Regions from separate parts of the Bradyrhizobium sp. S3.12.5 genome, predicted to be linked through region 4. Evidence: predicted binding sites of a transcription regulator. Region 4 holds the regulator's gene; each other region holds the start of a gene.
The links. Region 4 encodes LexA, which represses DNA repair genes until DNA is damaged. Its sites were predicted from a motif close to TGTTCNNNNTGTGTTCNG; they were not measured.

Region 1 (4,306 bases), on a different contig from region 4:
CGCGGCGCGAAGAACGCATCGAGCTCTGCGTTGGACGGCAACGGCTCCCAGACCAGCCGGCGCTCGATCGCAATCACGAGGTCGGCCAGGCCTGCCTGTTGAAGGGCGCCGGCAATGGACGAGTCCGTCGTGACAATGAGCCGCGTCATGCCGTGGCCTCAGGATTTCGTTAGAACAGGGCCATAGCGCCAGAGGCAATCGTTGGTCAGGTGCGTGCCGCCCCACCAGCGATCGATAGGATTGTAACGGGTGAAATCTTCACTACCCGCCAGCACCGCTTTACCAAACTCGGTCAGCGATAGTCTGCTGCGCAAATAAGCCGTATGGCGGTCTCTCAGATTCTCCCGGTCAATCGTCCGGAGTTCGTCGTCAAGTCCTGCCACGGCAGGTCTCGGGCCGAGTGCGAGCCCCTGGAGCAACCAGCCAAGCTCCCATTCATTAAAGACGCGCGTGCGGCGAAGCGAGCGGAGATGGAAGAGTGCATTCGTCCCCTCATAACCACGTGCGATGAGCTCAAGGAATCGGATCTCTGTTGCACCGAGACCCGTCGAAATTGAAGGAAGCTCAGCCAAGAGGTCGATCAAGGCCGGCCTCAGCATCAGCAGCGCATTCAGATCCCTATGAACGAGCTCGGCGCAAGTCTCGGGCGTCGGCGCAGCGTAGGCCTGCCAAGCCATACTTGCTGTTTCAAGTTCATCTGCGGTCACGCCGATGGTGGGGATATGGGGCAGCGACTTGGCGATAGAATTTGCGTCCTCTGTGATGAGATCGAAGGCAATCAGGCGTAGTCTTGCCTTAGCCAGAATCTCTGGGTGGGAGCGGAGGTAATCGAGAAGCCAGATCAGCTGGAGCTGATCATTAGGATTCCGATCAAACCACAATTCCACAACGTCGCAGGGCTGGCAGAACGCGACCAGAGAGAGATGTCCAGTCTCTTTGACAGCTTGAGGCTTTCGTCCGACGTAGTCCGACCAGTGCCTGCCCGGCTTTGCTGTCTCCGAACGGGCGGCGACATAGACTGCGAGTTCGTCGAGAGGCAAAGGCCCATCAACAAGACGGAACATGAACGGAATGACGGCCTCGGCGAGGCCCGAGCGCATGAGATCGCTCCCGGATGAACCCGTCAAAATCACACGCCTCATCACACCACCTGATCAACGAAACGCAAAAAGAAACGGGCACTGATGACGTCGGCAACTCAACGTCCTCAGCGCCCGCTCCTCGCGAAAAGTTCTTCGCGGTAAGCTTACTCGTCCGCGGGCTCTTCGCCGTCGGCGTCGCGCTCGGGGCTGCCGGCCAGAATCTGCTCGGCGATCAGGCCGGAGTTCTGGCGGATCGAGGTCTCGATCTTGGCGGTGATGTCGGGGTTGGCCTTCAGGAACGCTTTCGAGTTCTCGCGGCCCTGGCCGAGGCGCTGGCTGTCATAGGAGAACCAGGCGCCGGACTTTTCGACGATGCCGGCCTTGACGCCGAGATCGAGGATCTCGCCCATCTTGGAGACGCCTTCGCCGTACATGATGTCGAATTCGACCTGCTTGAACGGCGGCGCCAGCTTGTTCTTCACCACCTTGACGCGGGTGGTGTTGCCGACCACTTCGTCGCGCTCCTTGATCGCACCGATGCGGCGAATGTCCAGGCGGACGGAGGCGTAGAATTTCAGCGCGTTGCCCCCGGTGGTGGTTTCCGGCGAGCCGTACATCACACCGATTTTCATACGGATCTGGTTGATGAAGATCACCATGGTGTTGGACTTGTTGATCGAGGCCGTGAGCTTGCGCAGCGCCTGGCTCATCAACCGCGCCTGAAGTCCCGGCAGCGCGTCGCCCATCTCGCCCTCGAGCTCGGCCTTCGGCACCAGCGCCGCAACCGAATCGATCACCAGCACGTCCACCGCGCCCGAGCGCACCAGCGTGTCGCAGATTTCCAGCGCCTGCTCGCCAGTGTCCGGCTGGGAGATCAGAAGTTCGTCGATATTGACGCCCAGCTTGCGCGCATAGACCGGGTCGAGCGCGTGCTCAGCGTCGATGAAGGCGCAAATACCGCCCTTCTTCTGCCCTTCCGCCACCGTGTGCAGCGCCAGCGTGGTCTTGCCCGAGGATTCCGGCCCGTAAATCTCGACGACGCGCCCCTTGGGCAGGCCGCCGATCCCGAGCGCAATGTCGAGCCCGAGGGAGCCGGAGGACACCGCCTCGACATCCATCGAGCGGTCGTTCTTGCCGAGCTTCATCACCGAGCCCTTGCCGAACTGGCGCTCGATCTGGGAGAGCGCGGCAGCGAGAGCTTTACTCTTGTCCATGGAGGATCCTTCGACGATACGCAGGGCAGTGGTGGACATCGGGTCGTGCTCCTTATGGCGAGGATTCGGGTGCGGGACAAACGATTGGCGCGGCGGGTCGTCGATAAAAGTAATGTACCCCATTTGTTCTAGGTTCGCAATATGTTCTTTTGCGGAATTTGGTACTGGCCTGTTTCCATCCCCACTGGCCTAGCTTGAAAATCACAGTGGCTTGATTTGGCTTTTGTCGGACACCGAACAGACGGAGCTCTATGGCCGATTTTAGATTCGTGGGGCCGGAAAATGGAGGACCGCGCCATGCAGCGTAGGCGGATCAAGCACACGACGTCCTTTGAAGAACGATTGGCACAAGAAGCCAGACGGTTCAAACAGGCGGCCGAAAAAGAGGCTCCAGGCAGCACCGCTCGCGAACTGTTCTTGCGCAGGGCCCGCCAAGCCGAGACGGCTTCGCACATGAATGCGTGGCTGACCTCACCCGCTCTACAGATTCCCAAAACAGATGTGCAGCAAGACAACTGAGGCAGGCAGTGGCAATGAGCGAACCCGCCAAAGGCTGCCCATCGATTGTGGTTCCGGATTTGGATGATGAGGCCGAAGTTTTGCGCGTCGCGAAGGTCACTGCGTTGAAAACAGGCCGGATGGTGACTGTTCGAGATGCGGACGGCCTCAAGAGTGAGACTGTCTCCCCTATCAAACACTAGCGCTGGCGATGAACCGGGAAATCCTAATTTTCAGCGCTTCGTTGGTGTGGTTAGCCATTGTGGCAATCGGTTGCGTTTACGTGCTGATGCAATAGGGCCGCCTCATTCACGACAGGGGCATGGGATGCGGCGGAGGTGGCGCGCGGCCGGCCTGCGGGCGTTCCGTCCGGGCACGATGAACCACGATGAACCTTGGCACGGCACGACAGACACACCGGTATCGGGATTTTACATTTCCCCTCCCGGGGCTGGAAAGCCGCCGCCTGCGTCTCATTTAAGCGGGCGGCGTTTTATTTTTCCGGAGCCGCACGCGCCGTCATCATTCCGCAATCTTGTGGCACCGAACCTTTCCGTGGCTGCCGACTTGAAAAGGGGGCCGCCACCCATGGGGGATTGGATCATGACGGAAGACACGCAGCACCATGCTGTCAGGCGCAATTCTCTGCTCGAGGCGGCGCTCGAGGAGATGGCGAAGTTCGAGCGCAAGGAAATCGAGTTCCGCAAAAAGGACCGCGCGGAGCGTGCCGCCGACCTCCGCCTGCCGCTGGACGAGATCAAGGTGCATTAGGAAAGGTGCATTAGGAAACGCCAGCCGAAACAGGCCGTTGCCTACTGTGCATGGGGTTGTTTTCGCAGCTTTTGGCGGCACGTGCCGCCGAGGCCGCCGCTACATCAACGCCAGCAGCACGATGCCGATGACCAATACCACGAAGCCAGCCGCCGTCGCGGCGGCAAATGACCGCTCTACCTTGTCCATGATGCCACCCCGCTAGCAGCGCGCCACGTTTCCCCCATGGCTTCGCCGTGCCCGCAAAGTGTCGCCAACGGATGTGTCTGAAGTTGTGCGGGGGGATGTCTGAATTGGGACGTGAGAGCGGCTCTCGACGTGGCCGCAAGCCCCGGTCTGTCAGGCTGTCGTAAGCTGAACGGGCTAGGGTCGTCCGGCTATGGTGTTGCAGCCCAGCACCTCAGCCTCCAATAACCTTCTACCCCGCCCGGCTCTCCCCTGGCGGGGTTTTTTCTTGCGCGAGCACGGATCCATCGCGCGTGCTCCGCGTATGCCTCCGTGGTTCTCCGACCATGAACGGAGTTCCTGGCCGGGTGGCCGCGCGCGTGAAAAAGCATCCATCGGTTCCATTTTCGGAATCCGATTTCGCTTGTTTCGAACGGCGCGCGCTTGCTGAATTCCGATGAGCCACCTGCGACTTGGCGGCAAATTTTGCTTGTCGCTGGAATATTGCGACGGCCAACATTGTTACCCGACATGGCGAGGTGAATCGTGGAGGTGACCATGAATCACAGGGGCGTT
Region 2 (4,306 bases), on a different contig from region 4:
GGGTCGCGCCGGTCGCCGTAGCGCTGACGTCAGCCCAGGCGCCATCAGCCTCGATACCGAACACGACGTTGCCGGTCTGCCAGTTGTAGCCGGCGGTGCCGCCGACGAAGCCACCCTTCATCTTCGGGTCACCAGAGGCGGCTTCCCAAGCGCCGCCACCGACGATACCGAGGTAGAAGCCGGTCCAGTTGTAGACCGAAGCCACGGCCACCGGAGCCTTGGTGTAGGGGCGAGCCGCCAGATCGGCAGCCGAAGCGGCGCCAGTGAGGGCGAGCAGACAGGCCGAAGCCAACAAAATCTTCTTCATATTCAACAATCCCAGTCCCAGTTTCTGTTTTGGGCTTCCGTGCGTCGGAAGCAGCATCGGACGCTGTTGTCCAACTTGGGTCGGCTTACATCATTGAAGCCGCAAGTTGTGTCTCTCAAAAGTCACAACAGATGCAAAATGTAATTGCCGCTGACCTATAGTTCCCTCCGGGGAACTCGCAGCAAAAAAGGCCGGCGCGAGGCCGGCCTTCCATCTCCCAATGAAATCAGCGGATATCAGTATTTTGCGACGATCGGGCCGCCAAAGCGATAGTTCAGGCGGACAAGACCCATATCCACATTCTGGCTGATGCGGTCAGTCTGGAATGCAATGCCCCCGGGTGCATTGAGGGTGAGCGTCCGATTGCCCAGGAAGATGTGGTCGTACTCGACGCCCACCGACCAGTTCTGCGCGAAGCCGAATTCGAGGCCCGCGCCGACCGTGCCACCCCAGCGGGTGTCGTTGGTCGAGGCGAGCAGGGTGCCGTCGCCGGCGAACCCGGGCGCAACGAAAATGTTGTACTTGTCGGCGACCACGGCACCGCCGCCCTTCACGTAGAACAGCACGTTGTTCCAGGCATAGCCGACCTGGCCTGTGAACAGGCCGAAGGCGTCAATCTTCGAGCGATTGCGCTGGTCCGGGAAGAGAACGCTGACATTGTCGCCGGAGAAGTCGGCCCAGTTGCCCTGGCCTTCGAGGCCGAACACCCAGTTGGCGGATTGCCAGCGATAGCCGACCTGGCCGCCGACCGTGCCGCCGGTGGCGTTGTGGCAACCTTCGCCGCCCACGAGCGCGCCGCCGCCGAAGACGACGCTATCCCAGCATTTGTGGCTCGAGCCGCCACCGCCGTTGATGCCGATGTAGAAGCCGCTCCAGTCGTAGATGGCGGCGGCCACCGGCGGCGGCGCCTTGGTGTAGGGACGGGCCGCAAGATCCGCTGCACTCGCCGGTGCAGACAGGCCGAACGCAACGATACCAATTGTGCCAAACAGAATTTTCTTCATTGCAGTCTCCCCAGTGTCGTCCGCTTCAATAATCCCGAAGCGTTCAATCAGGCGCGACGCCCATAAGAACCAATTCCGAGGCAAGCGTAGTGCAATCTGGAGGTCGAGTCCGTCGCCGGAATGCAACAGTCATGGGTCAATTGAAGTGCACCTAACTTGATGAATGTTAAGCGCTTTTCATGCTCTGGCGGAACTCGGCAGGGTTCCAATTCATCGCAGGATGAATAGCGGGCCGGGGTAGCGGCGTGCGCGCATGTTCGGGGGTCAAATTCCGCAGGAACAAATCTGGAACAGATGCTCGGCTGATGCTATATGTGGGGATAACCGAGGCCGTGGCGGGTCGGTCCGCCCGCGTAAGCGTATAGGGTCGGCCCAACAGGCGGCAGCGAGGGCGCGCCTTTTTAAATTCAGCGGCATTTGGAGTGGAGAGCGGCGATGGCGGGAAGCGTCAACAAGGTCATTCTGGTTGGAAATCTCGGCAAGGATCCGGAAATCCGCCGCACCCAGGACGGGCGGCCGATCGCGAATTTGAGCATTGCCACCTCGGAGACCTGGCGCGACAAGAACAGCGGCGAGCGCAAGGAAAAGACCGAGTGGCATCGCGTCGTGATCTTCAATGAAGGGCTCTGCAAGGTCGCCGAGCAGTACCTGAAGAAGGGCGCCAAGGTTTACATCGAGGGCGCGCTCCAGACCCGCAAATGGACCGATCAGGCCGGCGTCGAGAAGTACTCCACCGAAGTCGTGCTGCAGGGCTTCAACTCGACGCTGACGATGCTGGACGGCCGCAGCGGTGGCGGGGGAGGTGGCAGCTTCGGCGACGAGCCGGGCGGCGATTTCGGCTCCTCCGGTCCCGTCAGCAGCGCACCGCGCCGCCCAGTTGCCGCCGGCGGCGGTGGTGGCCGCAACGACATGGACGACGATATCCCGTTCTGAGGCGTCCGGCTCCAAGCGAGGACGCGCCCCATGAGCCTCGCGCCATTGCTCGATGCCGCTCCGGCGATCCCGCTGCATGCCTTCGTGGCGATGGCGGCCTTCGTGCTCGGTCTCGTCCAGTTCGCCGCGCCCAAAGGCACACTGCCGCATTGGACATTCGGCTGGATCTGGGTGGCGCTGATGGCCGTGGTGGCCGCGTCCTCGTTCTGGATCCACCAGATCCGCATGGTCGGGCCGTTCGGCCCGATCCACCTGCTGTCGATCTTCACGCTGGTGATGCTGCCGCTCGCGGTGTGGCGGGCGCACACCCACCGCGTGACCGATCACCGCCGCATCATGATCCTGCTGTTTACCGGCGCGCTGGTCGTGGCCGGCCTGTTCACGCTGGTGCCCGGGCGCATCATGCACCAGGTGTTTTTCGGGGCATAACGGGTGGTTCCGGGCGGCTTGTTCCGGCGCCGCTGACGACGATGGCGAGAAGCGCGTAAGTCTCTGGAAAAACAAACGGAAAAACCGCTTCCCAAGGGCTCGCAAGAGTGGTTATCAGAGCCTCGATACGCTATATGATTCCCAGATAAAAACTCACCGGATTCTCCCTTGGCCGACGACGACAACAAGAAGCCCGGCGACGAGCCGGAGCGCTCGGATATTCGCCCCGTCTCCATCTTCGAGGAGATGAAGAAGTCGTATCTCGACTACGCTATGAGCGTGATCGTGGCGCGCGCGCTGCCCGATGCCCGCGACGGTTTGAAGCCGGTTCATCGCCGCATCCTGTACTCGATGCATGAGCAGGGCCACACGCCCGACAAAAAGTACGTCAAATCCGCCCGCGTGGTCGGCGACGTCATCGGTAAGTATCACCCGCACGGCGACCAGTCGATCTATGACGCCATGGTCCGTATGGCGCAGGACTTCTCGATGCGCGTGCCGCTGATCGACGGCCAGGGCAATTTCGGCTCGGTCGATGGCGATCCCCCGGCGGCCTACCGTTATACCGAAGCACGGCTGACGAAGGCGGCGCTCGCTCTGCTGGCCGATATCGACAAGGATACGGTCGACTTCCAGCCGAACTACGACAACAACGAGACCGAGCCGTCGGTTCTTCCGGCCAAGTTCCCGAACCTTCTCGTCAACGGCGCCGGCGGCATCGCCGTCGGCATGGCGACCAACATCCCGCCGCATAATCTCGGCGAGGTCATCGACGCCTGCGTCGCGTTGATCGATAACCCCGCGCTGACCATCGACGAGCTCATCAACATCGTGCCGGGACCGGATTTCCCGACCGGCGGCATCATTCTCGGACGAGCGGGTATCCGCGCCGCCTATCACCTCGGCCGCGGCTCGATCGTCATGCGCGGCAAGGTCGCGATCGAGACCATCCGCAAGGAGCGCGAGGCGCTCATCATCACCGAGATTCCCTACCAGGTGAACAAGGCGACGATGGTCGAGCGCATCGCCGAGCTGGTCAAGGAAAAGAAGATCGAGGGCATCGGCGACCTGCGCGATGAATCGGATCGCGACGGCTACCGCGTCGTCATCGAATTGAAGCGCGACGCCGTGCCGGACGTGGTGCTCAATCAGCTTTACAGATTCACGCCGCTGCAGACGAGCTTCGGCGTCAACATGGTGGCGCTCGACAGTGGCCGTCCGCGGATCATGCATCTGAAGGACCTGCTGGCCATCTTCGTCGACTTCCGTGAGCGGGTCGTCACGCGCCGCACCAAGTACCTGCTCGCCAAAGCGCGCGATCGCGCCCACATCCTGGTCGGCCTGGCGATCGCGGTCGCCAATATCGACGAGATGATCCGCGTCATCCGGACCTCGCCTGACCCGACCACCGCGCGCGACACCCTGATGTCGCGCGACTGGCCGGCCCGGGACGTCGAGGACATGCTGACGCTGATCGACGATCCGCGCCACCGCATCAGCGACAACGGCACGATCCGGCTGTCGATGGAACAGGCGAGGGCCATTCTCGACCTGCGCCTTCAGCGCCTCACCGCGCTTGGCCGTGACGAAATCCGCGAGGAGCTCGACAAGCTCGCCGGCGAGATCGCCGACT
Region 3 (4,306 bases), on a different contig from region 4:
CGTGATAGGCGAAGATGACAGGCTTGTCGTGCGTGAACAGGCTGTCGAAGTCGCGATCGGACAGGCCATGCGGATGCTGCTCTTTCGGTTGCAGCGTCATCAGGTCGACGACGTTGACGACACGGATCTTGATGTCCGGCAGCGCCTTGCGCAGGAGATCGACGGCCGCGAGCGTCTCCAAGGTCGGCACGTCACCGGCGCAGGCCATCACCACATCGGGCTCGCCAACCGCGTCCTCGTTGCCGGCCCACGTCCAGATGCCAATGCCGGCGTCGCAATGGTTAGCGGCATCCTGCATCGAGAGCCATTGCGGCGCCGGCTGCTTGCCGGCGACAATCACGTTGATGCGATTGTAAGTGCGCAGGCAGTGGTCGGCGATCCACAGCAGGGTGTTGGCGTCCGGCGGGAAATAGATGCGGACGATGTCGGCCTTCTTGTTGGCGACGAGGTCGACGAAGCCGGGATCCTGATGGCTGAAGCCGTTATGGTCCTGCCGCCAGACATGCGAGGTCAGAAGATAATTGAGCGAGGCGATCGGACGCCGCCACGGCAGATGCCGCGTCACCTTCAGCCATTTGGCGTGCTGGTTGAACATGGAATCCACGATGTGGATGAAGGCCTCGTAGCAGGAGAAGAAGCCGTGGCGTCCGGTGAGCAGGTAGCCCTCGAGCCAGCCTTGGCAGAGATGCTCGCTCAGCACCTCCATCACGCGGCCGTCCTGCGCGAGATGCACGTCGTAGGATTCGACCGGCTCCATCCAGACCCGTTCGGTGGCGTCGAACACGGCATCGAGACGGTTTGATGCGGTCTCGTCCGGACCCATGAGGCGGAAGTTGCGCTCTTGCGCGTTGAGGCGGATGACGTCGCGCAAAAACTTGCCAAGCTCACGCGTCGCTTCGCCCGTGACGCCGCCGGGCTGCGGCACGTCGACGCCAAAACTGCGGAAGTCCGGCAGCTTCAGCTCCTTCTTCACCAGCCCGCCATTGGCGTGCGGATTGGCTCCCATGCGCCTGTTACCTTCGGGCGCCAGCGACTGAAGCTCGGGAATGAGCGCGCCGCTGGCGTCGAACAGCTTTTCCGGCTGGTAGCTGCGCATCCAGTCATCGAGAATCTTCAAATGCGCAGGGTTCTCGCGACAGCTAGCAACGGGCACCTGATGCGCACGCCAAAATCCTTCGACCTTCTTGCCGTCGACCTCCTTCGGGCCTGTCCAGCCCTTCGGGCTGCGCAGCACGATCATCGGCCAGCGCGGCCGTTCGACGCTTGTGCGCCCATCGCGCGCGTGCTGCTGGATAGAACGGATGCTGGCGAGCGCGACGTCGAGCGCGTCCGCCATGGCCCGGTGCATCAATTTGGGATCGTTGCCCTCGACGAACAGCGGCTCGTGGCCGAATCCGCGGAAAAGATCGCGGATCTCGCTGTCAGGCATGCGGCCGAGCACGGTCGGATTGGCGATCTTGTAGCCGTTGAGATGCAGGATCGGCAGCACCGCGCCGTCGTGGGCGGGATTCAGGAACTTGTTGGAGTGCCAGGACGTGGCAAGCGGGCCGGTCTCGGCTTCGCCGTCGCCGACGACGCAGGCGACGATGAGGTCGGGATTGTCGAATGCCGCGCCATAGGCGTGCACCAGCGCATAACCGAGCTCGCCACCTTCGTGGATCGAGCCCGGCGTTTCCGGCGCGGCGTGGCTCGGAATGCCGCCGGGGAAGGAGAACTGCCTGAAAAGTTTTCGCAATCCGTCCGCATCGCGCGGGATGTCTGGATAGATCTCGCTGTAGCTGCCTTCCAGATAGGTGTTGGCGACCATGCCCGGGCCGCCATGACCGGGACCGCAGACATAGATCATGTCGAGGTCATGCGCGCGGATGACGCGGTTGAGGTGGGCGTAGATGAAGTTCAGCCCCGGCGTCGTGCCCCAATGGCCGAGCAAGCGCGGCTTGATGTGCTCGGGCCGCAACGGCTCGCGAAGCAGCGGATTGTCGAGGAGATAAATCTGCCCGACCGAGAGGTAGTTCGCGGCGCGCCAGTAGCGATCGAGGAGATCGAGGTCGCTGCTCGCCGCGGCCGATTGTCGTTGATTTGTCATGTTCCTGCCGACTTTCACCCGGGACCGTCACCAACCGAGTTCCGGCGAGATCGATCCTTCAGCCGCATCAAGCGGGATCGAGGTCACGCGTTGTTGCGTGAGGCCAATAGTCAGCGCGCGAGGTTTGGGCAGCTCTACTGTGCATGGGGTTGTTTTCGCGTTTTTCGTTTCTGTTCTTGATTTGTTCTTTTGACGTGCTATCTTGGCTTCATGAGTCCAGCTTCTTCTTCTGCTCTCAAGCACCCGCCGGTCACGGCGCCCTCCGAGCCGGCGGGTGCGCCTTCTAATTTCCCCGAGCTTGGCGTCGCCATCGACCGTGCGCGCAAGCGTGGGCGGGGCGCGCAATCCAACGCCAGCGGCCGCTACGAGGCCGAGGCACGCGTCGCCTTCGACGACGGCTGGCAGAGCCTGGAAGAGCTGCCGCCGTTCAAGACCACGGTCGGTGTCGACACCTCGCGCAAGGTGATTACCCGCAACGATTCCCCCGACATCGGCTTCGATCGGTCGATCAATCCCTACCGCGGCTGCGAGCATGGCTGCGTCTATTGCTTCGCGCGGCCGACGCATGCCTATCTCGGCCTGTCGCCGGGCCTCGACTTCGAGTCAAAGCTGTTCGTGAAACCCGAGGCGCCGGCGCTGCTCGAGAAGGAGCTCGCGGCCGCCGGCTACGAGCCGCGGATGATCGCGATCGGCACCAACACCGATCCCTATCAGCCGATCGAGCGCGAGCGCAAAATCATGCGCGGCATTCTCGAGGTGCTGGAGCGCGCCGGCCATCCCGTCGGCATCGTCACCAAGTCGGCGCTGGTGGTGCGCGACATCGACATTCTCGCCCGCATGGCCAAGCGCAACCTCGCCAAGGTCGCGATATCGGTGACCTCGCTCGACCCAAAACTCGCGCGCACCATGGAGCCGCGCGCCTCGACGCCGCCGAAGCGGCTTGAGGCGCTGAAGCAGCTCTCGGACGCCGGCATTCCGACCACGGTGATGGTCGCGCCCGTGATCCCCGCGCTGAACGATTCCGAGATCGAGCGCATTCTCGATGCCGCGGCGCACGCCGGCGTCAAGGAAGCCTCCTACGTGCTGCTGCGGCTGCCGCTCGAGGTCCGCGATCTCTTCCGCGAATGGCTGATGGCGAACTATCCGGACCGCTATCGCCACGTCTTCACGCTGATCCGCGACATGCGCGGCGGCCGCGACTACGACGCCAAATGGGGCGAGCGCATGAAGGGCACCGGCCCGATGGCCTGGACCATCGGCCGTCGCTTCGAGATCGCCTGCGACCGGCTCGGGCTGAACAAGCGCCGCGCGAAACTGACCACGGATCATTTTGCCCGGCCAAAGCAGAACGGCGAGCAGCTCAGCCTGTTCTGAGGCGCGGAGCAACAACCTGTCTGAATAACGGGAATTGTTGGGGTTCCCTGTTGCGCAGGCCGGATCGCTTGCGCACGATCCCGGCCATGATTCGGGACAAGTCCACCAAGACACCAGCCAAAGAGGCGTCAAAGAACGACGCTGCCAGGAATGCCGCGCCAGCGAAAGCGAGCTTCCGTCGTGAGCGCGCGCTGATCAAGCGCGGCATCTGGCCGGTGGCTGGCTGCGACGAGGCCGGTCGCGGGCCGCTCGCCGGCCCCGTGGTGGCGGCTGCGGTGATTCTCGACCCCGACCGCATTCCGCGCGGCATCGACGATTCCAAGCGGCTGACGGCGGAGGAGCGCGAGAAGCTTTTCGACAAGATCTGTGCCACCGCCCAGGTCTCGGTCGCGGTCGCCTCGCGCTTCCGCATCGACCGCGACAACATCCTGCGCGCCTCGCTCTGGGCGTTGAAGCGCGCGGTGATTGCGCTGCCGGAGACGCCGAAGCACGTCTTCGTCGACGGCCGCGACCGGCTCGATACCGCATGCGACTGCGAGGCCGTGATCGGCGGCGACGGCATCGTGCTGTCGATTGCGGCCGCCTCGATCGTCGCCAAGGTGACGCGCGACCGGCTGATGTGCGCGCTGGCACAGGACTGCCCGGGCTACGGTTTCGAGCAGCACAAGGGCTACGCCGTCCCCGAGCATCTCGACGCGCTCGACCGTCTCGGCCCCACCGCGCACCACCGCAGCTTCTTCGCCCCGGTCGCCGCCGCCCGCGCCAAGCACATGCCCTGGACCGTCGAGCCGGTGCGGGATCTGTTTGCGGTCACCGAGGTCGAGGTGCAGGTTGAGACCACAGTTG
Region 4 (4,306 bases):
TTTGCAACGTTGGCGCAGCATCTCGTACGCGCCGTTGCGATCCAGCGGCGTACCCACCAGCTCGACATCGCCGGCCGCGCGGCGCTGGCGGGCCTCGACGGCCTCGATCAGGGTTTCATTCTCGCGGACGCCCAGGCCCGCCCGATCTTCGTCAATCGTCGCGCGCGCGAATGGCTCGACGCCGCCGACGGCATCGTGATCGACGCGGGCGCGCTGAGCGCCATCACCAGCGACGATGGCCGTTGTCTGCAAACGCTGGTCGGTTCGTGCAGCATCGATAATCCCGATCGCATCGGAGGCGAGATGAGCCTGCGGCGGCTTCCCGGCCGCATGCCGCTGCACGTGCAGGTAACGCCGGTCGGCAGCGATTGGGCGGAGAGCTCGGTGTCGCTCGCCTCCGGCTGGCGATCGAGTGCGATGGTGCTGATCACCGACCCCGAGCCGGACGCGAGATCAAGACTCGACGCCCTACGCGCGCGTTACGGCCTGACCCGTGCCGAAGCGGCCTTCGCGCTCGAGATCGTCAAGGGCGGCGGCCGCAAAGCCACGGCCGAACGGCTCGGCATCGCGGACGGAACCGCGCGCAGCCATCTGTCGAAGATCTTCGACAAGACCGGCGTGGGGCGACAGGCCGAGCTGGTGCGGCTGTTGCTCCAGAAATAGCTGCGTCCGCGCGTATGCGCATCCGTTTTGCCTCAACGGCCACAGTCGGCTAGAACGCTGGCCGCGACCTGATTGTCGCGTTGCCCAAGCAGGAGCTTTCAGCCGTGGCCCTCATGCCGGTTTCCGATGCGCTTGCCGCGGTGCTCGCCGGTGCGGAGCCGCTGCCCGAGGAATCTGTCGCGCTTGATGCGGCCTTCCATCGCGTCCTCGCGCGCGACGTCGCGGCGCGGCGCACGCAGCCACCGCAGGCGATGTCGGCGATGGATGGCTATGCCGTCCGCGCGGCCGATGCAGCCAGGGTCGATGCGCAGCTCAATGTCATCGGCGAGGTCGCTGCCGGCCGGCCGTTTGCAGGAACTGTCGGTGCCGGGCAAGCCGTCCGGATCTTCACCGGCGGTGTCGTTCCCGACGGCGCGGACGCAGTCGTGATCCAGGAGGACACCGTTGCCGACGGCAAGCGCATCACGATCAAGGAGGAAGCCGTCACCGGTCGGCACATCCGCCCGGCCGGCGTCGACTTCTCCGAGGGTGACGTGCTGCTGCGCAAGGGCGCCCGGCTGACGGAGCGCGACCTCGCGCTTGCCGCCGGCATGAACCACCCGCAATTGGCGGTCAGCCGCCGTCCGAAGGTCGCGATTCTTGCCACCGGCGACGAGCTGGTGATGCCGGGCACGACGCCTGGTCATGGCCAGATCGTTTATTCCAACGGCTACGCCCTGCATGCGCTCGCTCGCAGCGAGGGGGCCGACACCATCGACCTCGGGATTGCCGCCGACACGCTTGCCGCCACCACCGCCGGCATCCGCCGCGCGCGCGAATCCGGCGCCGACATCCTGATCACGACGGGCGGCGCCTCGGTCGGCGACCACGATCTGGTGCAGCAGGCGCTCCGCGACGAAGGCACCTCGATGGCGTTCTGGAAAATCGCGATGCGGCCGGGCAAGCCGATGATGAACGGGCAGCTCGGGGCGATGCGCGTAATCGGCCTGCCCGGCAATCCCGTGTCATCCTACGTTTGCGGCTTCCTGTTCATGGTGCCGCTGATTCGTGCGTTGTCGGGCCGTTCGATGGTTCATCACCGCCGCGAACGCGCCGTGCTCGGCCGCGACGTCGGCGCCAATGACCAGCGCGAGGACTATCTGCGCGCCCGCCTGGATGTGCGTGATGACGGCACGCTGATCGCCCTTCCCGTCAATCACCAGGACTCCTCGCTGCTTGCGAATCTCGCTGCGGCACAGGCACTTCTCGTGCGCGCACCGTTCGCACCGAGGGCCGAAGCGGGAGCGCCCTGCGAGGTGCTGCGACTGCCCGTTTGAGCGCATTGTTCGCATGCGTTCCGCGAACTTTGTCGCGTTCACGGTAAATTAAGCAGTTGCGGAACAAGTATCGAACATATAGTGTCCGTTCATGATTTGTTTCGAGCGTGTGCGGCTTATTGCTGACTTCAGCGTCTCGGAATCGAACGACATCAACCGGGGGATTTTGGTCGAGATGTTAACGCGCAAACAGTACGAGCTCCTGCGGTTCATCAGTGAACGTCTGAAGGAAAGCGGCGTGCCGCCCTCCTTCGACGAGATGAAGGACGCGCTCGATCTGCGCTCGAAATCAGGCATCCATCGCCTGATCACTGCGCTCGAGGAGCGCGGCTTCATCCGCCGCCTGCCCAACCGCGCCCGCGCCATCGAGGTGATCAAGCTGCCCGAACTCCAGGCCGCCGCTGGCAGCCGCCGCGGCTTCACGCCGAGCGTCATCGAGGGCAATCTCGGCAAGGTGCGCCCGGCGTCGAGCCTGCCGGCCGACGAGGGTGAGCGTCCAGTCGCAGTGCCCGTGATGGGCCGGATCGCGGCCGGCACGCCGATCGAGGCTTTGCAAACCCGCAGCCACACCATCAGCGTCCCGCCCGACATGCTCGGCTCGGGCGAGCACTACGCGCTCGAAGTGCGCGGCGACTCCATGGTGGAGGCCGGCATTCTCGATGGCGACATGGCGCTGATCCAGCGCAACGAGAGCGCCGATACCGGCGACATCGTGGTCGCCCTGATCGACGACGAGGAAGCGACACTCAAGCGTTTCCGCCGTCGCGGCGCCTCGATCGCGCTCGAGCCGGCCAACGCGGCCTATGAGGTTCGCATCCTGCCGCCCAACCGGGTCAAGATCCAGGGCAAGCTGATCGGGCTGTACCGGAAGTACTGATCGCGTCGCTATCGGCGAGCGCAATCAACGATTGGAGCGGACGATTGTCCGCTCCGGCTGGGTAGTCTTTCTGGTTTTGCACAGATTATCCGGCCCCTTCTCCAGCGCTACATCCTCGGCACGCCGCAACGAAGCACGCATTGCTTCGCAGGGCCTTTGCCAGACCGAGGAGACCAACATGCGCAAGATCATTTTGAGCACCGTCACGATGACGCTGATCGCAGTATCAGCGTCGCAGGCCTTAGTGTCGCAAGCCTTGGGGTCGCAAGCCTTGGGGTCGCAAGCCTTGGGCTCGCAAGCCTTGGCTGCGCAGCCGCAGCACCACGCTCGCAAAGCACCGCGCGCAACGACCGAGCAATTCCGCAATGCCCGTAACGCCGTCGCGCAGCCGGCTTGGCAATATTCGGGCTGGTCAGCGCCAGCCGGCCGCTGAAGCAACGCGCTCACCGAATGCGCGGGAGCAGGCTTTGTTCCTCGTGCATTTGAAAAAGATAATGTGATCGCGCTCTGCTGATGCGAGCCGCAGATTTGCCCACAAACAAGCATAAGATGAGCTTCCACTCTGATAGGGGCCTGCGCCTCCGAGACAGAGGCGCGGGTGCTCTATCCTGATTGAGGAGCACCCGATGTGTGACTATAGCCTGCATGCCGTCGCGACGCGTCCCGCAGAAGTTGGCGAGACGATCGTCACGACAACGTTCCGCGGCACCTCGACGCGCGGCTTCGCCTCCGAAGCCGACATGTCCGTCGCGGTCTGCCTGCTGCCGGGAACGGAGCTCGCCTTCGCCGACAACGTCCGCTACGACAATCGCTGGATCTGGACGCGCACCATCAACTCGCGCGTCGGCAAGTTCGGCAAGGTCGATCCGCACATTCCCGACCGCCATCACGACGCGATCGAATTCCCCGACGGCAAATACGTCCTGGTGACGCAACTGGTCGAAGGCCAGCGCGCAACCGTGCTGCAACTGCCCGTGACCCAGCCGCTCGGCGAGCGCGAGCACAAGCCGCAGGTCGCCGACAGCCGCTCCACGTCCCCGCGCCTGCCGATCGGCTAAGCCGTCGATCTCAGTCATCGGCCTGCAGGTCGGCGTCAGACGGCGTTGCGTCTTTGGAGCGCGGAGCTGCCGACCGCGGCATGAGGGTCTGTTCGAAATCTCCATCGCCGGCCGCCGCCGGCGACCAGGGGCGGTTTGCGCCCCTCGCCTTTACCGCCTGAATCGCAAAGCCGTCGCCACGCGGCGTCAGCGCCAGCGCGCCCTGACGCACGAGACGTGGCCGATCGACCACCATCGCACCACAATCCGGCGGCGCGGACCTTGCCGTCACCACCAGTGCCGCGCGGCTGCAATCGTCTCCCAGCGCGTCAATGCGCAACGCCAGCGCAACGATGCGTCCGTCGGCGAGCGGCGTCACGCAGCCTGACTCGTCGCACGACACACCATCGGCA

Region 1: a site for LexA is predicted at 2,428-2,445, ahead of recA (recombinase RecA). Genes of this name have one in related genera too.
Region 2: a site for LexA is predicted at 1,587-1,604, ahead of ABIC09_RS24135 (single-stranded DNA-binding protein). Genes of this name have one in related genera too.
Region 3: a site for LexA is predicted at 2,258-2,275, ahead of ABIC09_RS25190 (PA0069 family radical SAM protein). Genes of this name have one in related genera too.

What each region holds. Positions count from the first base shown of each region.
Region 1 is NZ_JBEPRF010000005.1:82,477-86,782, reverse strand. Features, by position in the region: gene ABIC09_RS08350 (hypothetical protein) at 1-149, opposite strand, end outside; gene ABIC09_RS08345 (hypothetical protein) at 159-1,100, opposite strand; gene recA (recombinase RecA) at 1,247-2,335, opposite strand; gene ABIC09_RS08335 (hypothetical protein) at 2,579-2,815, shown strand; gene ABIC09_RS08330 (hypothetical protein) at 2,830-2,997, shown strand; gene ABIC09_RS08325 (hypothetical protein) at 3,398-3,565, shown strand; gene ABIC09_RS08320 (hypothetical protein) at 4,289-4,306, shown strand, end outside.
Region 2 is NZ_JBEPRF010000016.1:154,258-158,563, reverse strand. Features, by position in the region: gene ABIC09_RS24145 (outer membrane protein) at 1-307, opposite strand, end outside; gene ABIC09_RS24140 (outer membrane protein) at 544-1,311, opposite strand; gene ABIC09_RS24135 (single-stranded DNA-binding protein) at 1,747-2,244, shown strand; gene ABIC09_RS24130 (DUF2306 domain-containing protein) at 2,275-2,673, shown strand; gene gyrA (DNA gyrase subunit A) at 2,842-4,306, shown strand, end outside.
Region 3 is NZ_JBEPRF010000018.1:23,956-28,261, reverse strand. Features, by position in the region: gene ABIC09_RS25195 (phosphoketolase family protein) at 1-2,086, opposite strand, end outside; gene ABIC09_RS25190 (PA0069 family radical SAM protein) at 2,297-3,460, shown strand; gene rnhB (ribonuclease HII) at 3,547-4,306, shown strand, end outside.
Region 4 is NZ_JBEPRF010000010.1:81,531-85,836, forward strand. Features, by position in the region: gene ABIC09_RS16275 (helix-turn-helix transcriptional regulator) at 1-663, shown strand, start outside; gene ABIC09_RS16280 (molybdopterin molybdotransferase MoeA) at 768-1,979, shown strand; gene lexA (transcriptional repressor LexA) at 2,155-2,856, shown strand; gene ABIC09_RS16290 (hypothetical protein) at 3,035-3,289, shown strand; gene ABIC09_RS16295 (hypothetical protein) at 3,483-3,914, shown strand; gene ABIC09_RS16300 (ComEC/Rec2 family competence protein) at 3,925-4,306, opposite strand, start outside.